Regions from separate parts of the Geobacillus sp. genome, predicted to be linked through region 2. Evidence: riboswitches for the same ligand, from Rfam matches in the RefSeq annotation. Region 2 holds a riboswitch; the other holds the start of a gene.

Region 1 (3,417 bases), on a different contig from region 2:
TCAGCCACTGGTTCGGCTATCCGAGCATTTATGTAACCGCCGCCGGTTCGGTGCTTGTTTCGATGCTCGTTTACTTGAGCGTGCTGCGCAAAGAACAACCTTTTCATCCGCGGCAAGAAAGAAACGCTTAAGGTTTGTCCTTAAGCGTTTTTCTTTAGCGCCGCGAGTGCACTTCGTAGATGGCAAATTTTAAATAGTCGCCTTCATTGGCGGCAAGCAGTTTCGGGTGGTCATAGCCGGCGCCGTTCCAGTACACTTGTCGGAGCACTTTTTTGGCGTCAAACGCCGCATCGGCGATCATCTCTTGGAACATGTGCGGGCGAACATGGTACGAACAGCTCGACGTGACGAAAAAGCCGCCGTCTTTGACGAGTTTCAACCCGTTCAAATTGATGTCTTTATAGCCGCGCAGCGCTTTTGGCACCGCGTGGGCCGATTTGGCGAACGCCGGCGGGTCGATGATGACGACATCCCACTGTTTGCCGGATCGCACTGCTTCGCGTAAGTAATCGAATGCGTTGGCGACGACAAATTCTACATTTGTGAATCCGTTTAAGGCCGCATTTCGTTTTGCCGTCTCAATTGCATGCTCGGAAATGTCGACGGCGGTGGCGTGCTTCGCTCCGTACAGGCAGGCGTTCAGCATAAATGAGCCGGTATGGGTGAAACAATCAAGCACCGTCGTCTCCGGGCCGATGAGCGGGCGGAGGGCGGCGCGGTTTTGCCGCTGGTCGAAGAAAAAGCCGGTTTTTTGCCCGTTTTCAATGTCGACAATGTATTTCACGCCGTTCTCCTCGATTTCCATCTCCGTCTCCGCTTCCCCGTACCAAAACCCTTTTTCCTGTTTGAGACCCTCAAGCTCCCGCACGGACACATCGTTGCGCAAATAAATGGCCCTTGGAGCGAACACGTCAAGCAAGCCGCGCAAAATCCACTCTTTGTGCACTTCCATCCCGAGCGCCAAAATTTGCACCACAAGCACGTCCTCATATTTATCGACGATGAGCCCCGGCAGAAAATCGGCCTCGCCGTAGACGGCGCGGCATGAACGGACGCCCGGGAGCATCCGTTCGCGATACGCCCAAGCGCGGCGGATGCGCTCAATGAAAAACCGCTCATCGAGCTCGTCATCCGGGTTTTGCGTCAACACCCGGACGATGATTTGCGAGGCTGGATTGATGTAGCCTTTCGCCAACCAGTACCCTTGATGGTTATAGACATCGACAAAATCTCCCGGTGTGATGTCACCCTCGATACGGTCGACTTCGCTCTGAAAAATCCACGGATGGCCTTGTTCGAGCCGTTTTTTTCGTTGCCGCTTCAAGATCACTTTCGCCATCAGTTCCAACTCCCATCCGGTAATCAATCGTTGCGCTTTTATCATAGCGAATTGCGGAGCGCGGCGCAATGACAGCCGAAAAAAAAGGTTGACAACCGATGCGGCCGTGATATGATAAATGTAAAGAAAATTTCATCACAATCAGACATCCACTAGGGGGGCCTGTAAACAGGCTGAGATCAAAGTGTGACTTTGAGACCCTTAGCACCTGATCTGGGTAATGCCAGCGTAGGGAAGTGGAGGAGCTGCAGGCCGGCTTTGGCCGCATTGGAAAATCTGTATGCTCGCGCCGCCTTCTTTACGCGAATCGGTAAAGAAGGCGGCGCTTTTATTTTGGAAAAAGGGGGAATACGAATGTCGTTTGCAAGGCGCGTGCGCCAGGCGGCTGATCCGATCTGGCAGGCGAGTTTCCGTCACCCGTTTGTCAAAGAGCTTGGCGAAGGAACGTTGGATCGCGCAAAATTCCGCTATTATGTCATGCAAGATGCGTACTATTTGCGCCATTTTGCCCGTGTGCAGGCGATCGGGGCGGCGAAATCGCCGGATTTGGCGACGACGGCCCGGCTGGCGCACCATGCCCAAAGCACATGCGAAGCGGAATTGTCGCTTCATGAAACGTTTGCCGGACTGCTTGGCATCACCGAAGAGGAACGGGCTGCGTTCATGCCGGCGCCGACGGCTTACGCGTATACATCGCATATGTACCGGGCGGCGTATGAAGGGCATTTGGGCGATGTCATTGCCGCGATTTTGCCGTGCTATTGGCTGTATTACGAAATCGGTGAGCGGCTGAAAACGTGCCGGCCGAACGATCCGATTTATGAAAAGTGGATCAGTACATACAGCTCCGATTGGTTTCGCTCGCTTGTTGAGGAGCAGATCGACCGGCTTGACGCCATTACCGCTGCCGTGACTGAGGAAGATCGGCGCCGGATGGAACAGCATTTTTTGATCAGCAGTGACTATGAGTATCAGTTTTGGGAGATGGCGTACCGACTGGAGCGGTGGCCATCGGCCGAACTCATGAAGAGCCGGTGAAACGGCGACAACACGAAAGGAGGAGTTTTCATGGGAACAACATCGAAAGGGTTGAAACTGGCCGATATTTTAACGACGATTGTCATTGCCGTTGTGTTCGGCGTCATTTACAAAGTGTGGGGGCCGTTGTATGAAGTGGTGAAAGTATTCGGGTTTCATGCCGATCAACTGATTTATGGCATGTGGTTTATCGCGTCGTCGCTTGCGTATTTGCTAATCCACAAACCGGGGGTGGCGCTGCTTGCCGAGATCGCGGCTTCATCGGGCGAGTTGGTGATGGGGTCGCAGTGGGGGCTTGAGGTGTTGATTTATGGGGTTGTACAAGGGCTGTTTGCCGAGCTTGTCTTTGCGGCGTTCCGCTATCGGCGGTTTGACGTGTTTGTCGTGTCGCTCAGCGCCGTCGGCGCGACGGTCGGTTCGCTGATCATGGACTTTTACAAAGGATATATCGAGGCGCTCGCCCCGTGGAACATGGCGCTCTTTTTGCTGGCGCGTTTTGTCGGCGCCGTTCTTATCTCCGGCGTGTTCGCCGTTTCGTTGGCCAAGGCGCTTGAGAAAAACGGGGTGACGCAAATGTGGCGGCCGGTTTCCAAAGAGGACTATGATGCGCTGAACCGGTAAGGGGAATGACCGATGAAGCAAGCCATTGTCATCGAACAGCTGCGCCTGAAGTTTCCAGGGCATAGCGACTTATTGTTCCGCGATTTGTCGCTGTCCGTTGCTGCCGGGGAGAAAGTGCTTCTCCTCGGCCCGTCTGGATGCGGCAAGTCGACGCTTTTGCAAGTGATGGCCGGCATCATTCCCCACTCGATCGACGTGCCGATGAAAGCCGGGCGCCTTGAGCGGCCGGAACGATGGGGATATGTGTTTCAAGATCCGGTTACGCAGTTTTGCATGCCGTATGCCGATGAGGAAATCGCGTTTGCCCTCGAAAATCGAAGTGTGCCGCGCCGCGAGATGCCCGCCCGCATCCGCTTGCTGTTGGACCAAGTCGGGTTGGCGATCGAACCGCACACCGACATTCATACGCTTTCCGGCGG
Region 2 (3,417 bases):
AGAGAAGACAAACGGTCGATTCACGATTTTATTGCCGGGACGTATGTGACAACGGAAAAACCGGCGGTGTAAAGCGGAAAACAACAGGTGGTGCCCCAATCGAACGGGGCGCCTTTTCTTATTTTCGTCACCGATTATAGGCGATCAAAAGCATGATGTTTTTGTGCGGGTCCTTGTTAGATCAGAAAACTTTGCAACCACCCCTATTCATGATTAGGACTAGGAAGGAAAATGGACGTTCATTCACGAATCTATTTATGTGGTAAAGAAATAAGAAAGGTGTTTGCATCATGGCAAAAGGAGGAGAGCGTTTTGTCATTAGCAAGTTATATCATCCGCACCATGTTCATCGTCATCCCTGGCACAGCGGCGATCGGCCTTGTGATATGCCTGGCCAATGGCATTCGCGGGGCGGCGTTTTGGTGGACGCTTGCTGCCATCATGCTATTCGGGGCGGTGGTCGGCTTGGTTTCATCGACGCTCAACTACCGGCGGTTTGTCGCGCCGATCGCTGTCATCAATGAACATGTAAGCAAAATGACAGAGGGGGACTTGAAGACGCGCATGCCGCTTGATCGCGTGCAGCAGCTGCGGCCGATCGCGGCTGCGTTCAACCGTATGGCCGATGCATGGCAGGAAGTGATGGGCAGCGTGCAGCATCATGCCGAAGAGGTGGCGCAAGTGTCCGGCCAGTTGGCCGCTGTCGCTGAGCAGACGACGAAAGCGACAGAGCAAATTGCGACAACGATGGAAACGCTTGCGGCAAGTGCGGAGGAGCAGGCTGATGCTGTCCGCACCACCGCCGCGTCCGTGCATGATATTTCCCAAACATTGAGCGACGTCGCTTTCCATACGAAAGAAGTGGCGCACCGGGCTGAGAAAACATCGGCGAAAGCAGAGGACGGCAAGCAGTCAATCGGACAAATGTCCGAGCAAATGCAGTTCATTTACGACCACGTTCAAGCGCTTGGCCAGGTCGTTCAAAGGCTCGGGGAGCGCTCGAATGAGATTGGACAAATTACGGAAGCGATCACCGGCATTGCGTCGCAGACGAATTTGTTGGCGCTCAATGCCGCGATCGAAGCGGCGCGCGCCGGCGAGCAAGGGAAAGGGTTTGCGGTTGTCGCGGATGAAGTGCGCAAGCTCGCAGAACAATCCGCGCGCTCCGCGCAACAAATTTCCGAGCTGATCGGCTACATTCAAGAAGAAACGAAGCGGGCGGTTTCGTCTGCCGAACAGGTGATCTCCGAAGTGGCGAAAGGATTGAACGTGGCGGCGGCATGCGGCCAATCATTTGCCCATATTCGCGAGGAGGTCGGCCAAGTGAGCAAACAAATTGGACAAGTATCGTCCGCCATCGAGCAAATGAAGGAGCATGCCCGCCAAGTGAACGACGCACTCCAACAGATGACCAATATTGTCGAACAGTCAGCGTCCGGTGCGGCCAACGTATCGGCAGCGACGCAGGAACAAATGGCTTCCGTCGAGGAAATCGCCTCTTCGTCGACATCGCTCGGTCAGATGGCGGAAGAGATGCGGGCAATGCTGAAGAAATTTTCTGTGTGAGTGAGGAAAAGGACGCTTTCTTCGAGAAAGAGGGGCTTTCAAACGACGTGTGGGAGTCAACGTTTGGAATAAAATGGTTTGCATCTTTGCCAATTGCCTGATAAAATAAAAAAAGTCAGTCATCATGGTTATACGCTCATCTGCTAGGGGAGTCCGGGAGCCGGGCTGAGAAAAGAACGCGATGAAGTTCTTTGACCCTTTGAACCTGATCTGGGTCATGCCAGCGTAGGGAAGCAGGCAGCGGGAACAGATGGACGCACAGGCTGTTCATTTGGCCTTTTTGCCTTGATCGGGTTCCGTTCGTTTTGCGGAACCCGTTTTTGCGTAAATATCCCCCGTTTTTGCCTCTCTTTTGCTGGTGCGGCTGCAGGTCTCAACCACCATTTCAAAGGAGGAAAGCCGCATGGAAAACATCCGCTCGTTCATGTCATTTCCAGCCAGCCGCAAGGTGTACATTGAAGGATCGCGCAAGGATGTGCGCGTGCCGATGAGAGAGATCGTGTTGTCGCCGACGAAAACGCCGCAAGGAACGGTGGAAAACGAGCCGGTGCGCGTCTATGACACAACCGGTCCATACACCGATCCTCATTTTGAGCCGGACGTCGAAAAAGGATTGCCGCCTCTTCGCCGCAACTGGATTGTTGAGCGCGGCGATGTCGAAGAAGTGAAGCCATCAGCGACCGCCGGCGTCCGCCCGCTGCCGTTCGTGCGCCGTCCATTGAGGGCAAAGCCCGGAAAAACCGTAACGCAAATGCATTATGCCAAACGGGGGATCATTACGCCAGAGATGGAGTTCGTCGCCATCCGTGAACGAATCGACCCCGAAATCGTTCGCCAGGAAGTAGCGGCCGGACGGGCGATCATTCCGGCGAACATTAATCACCCCGAGAATGAGCCGATGATCATCGGCCGTCGTTTCCATGTGAAAATTAATGCCAATATCGGCAACTCGGCTGTTTCTTCATCGATTGAAGACGAAGTGGAAAAATTGCTTTGGGCAGTGCGTTGGGGCGCCGATACGGTCATGGATTTATCGACCGGCAAACACATTCATGAAACGCGCGAGTACATCATCCGCAATTCGCCGGTCCCCGTGGGAACGGTGCCGATTTATCAGGCGCTCGAAAAGGTAGGAGGGGTGCCGGAGAAGTTAACGTGGGACGTGTATCGTGAGACGTTGATGGAGCAGGCGGAGCAAGGAGTCGACTACATGACGATCCACGCCGGTGTGCGGCTTCATTACATTCCGCTCACCGCCAACCGGACGACCGGCATCGTCTCGCGCGGCGGCTCGATCATCGCCCAATGGTGTTTGGCCCATCATGAAGAAAACTTTTTGTATACGCATTTTGAAGAAATCTGCGAGATTTTGAAACAATACGATGTCGCGATCTCCCTTGGCGACGGCTTGCGCCCCGGCTCCATCGCCGATGCGAACGATGAGGCGCAGTTTGCCGAACTGGAAACGCTTGGCGAGCTGACGAAAATCGCCTGGAAGCATGATGTGCAGGTGATGATCGAAGGGCCGGGCCACATTCCGATGCATAAAATTCGCGAAAATGTCGAGCGGGAACAGGACATTTGCCATGGAGCGCCGTTTTATACGTTAGGGTCGCTTGTCACCGACATCGCGCCGGGATACGATCACATCACGTCGGCGATTGGCGCCGCCATCATTGGCGCTTATGGAACGGCGATGCTTTGTTACGTAACGCCGAAAGAGCATTTAGGGCTGCCGAATAAAGAGGACGTACGCGCCGGGGTCGTGGCCTATAAAATCGCCGCCCATGCGGCTGATCTGGCGAAAGGGCATCCGGCCGCCCAGCAACGTGACGATGCGCTCTCGAAAGC

The links. Region 2 has a riboswitch for thiamine pyrophosphate ahead of thiC (phosphomethylpyrimidine synthase ThiC). Riboswitches for the same ligand answer to the same signal wherever they lie in the genome.
Region 1: another riboswitch for thiamine pyrophosphate. It lies ahead of tenA (thiaminase II); the one in region 2 lies ahead of thiC (phosphomethylpyrimidine synthase ThiC).

What each region holds. Positions count from the first base shown of each region.
Region 1 covers NZ_JAFWFM010000213.1:26,857-30,273, reverse strand. Annotated here, with positions in the region: gene IKE44_RS12475 (MFS transporter) at 1-131, shown strand, start outside; gene IKE44_RS12470 (class I SAM-dependent rRNA methyltransferase) at 155-1,339, opposite strand; TPP riboswitch at 1,484-1,591, shown strand; gene tenA (thiaminase II) at 1,694-2,377, shown strand; gene IKE44_RS12460 (ECF transporter S component) at 2,408-2,998, shown strand; gene IKE44_RS12455 (ABC transporter ATP-binding protein) at 3,011-3,417, shown strand, end outside.
Region 2 covers NZ_JAFWFM010000032.1:514-3,930, forward strand. Annotated here, with positions in the region: gene IKE44_RS01905 (RDD family protein) at 1-72, shown strand, start outside; gene IKE44_RS01910 (methyl-accepting chemotaxis protein) at 313-1,566, shown strand; TPP riboswitch at 1,702-1,815, shown strand; gene thiC (phosphomethylpyrimidine synthase ThiC) at 1,970-3,417, shown strand, end outside.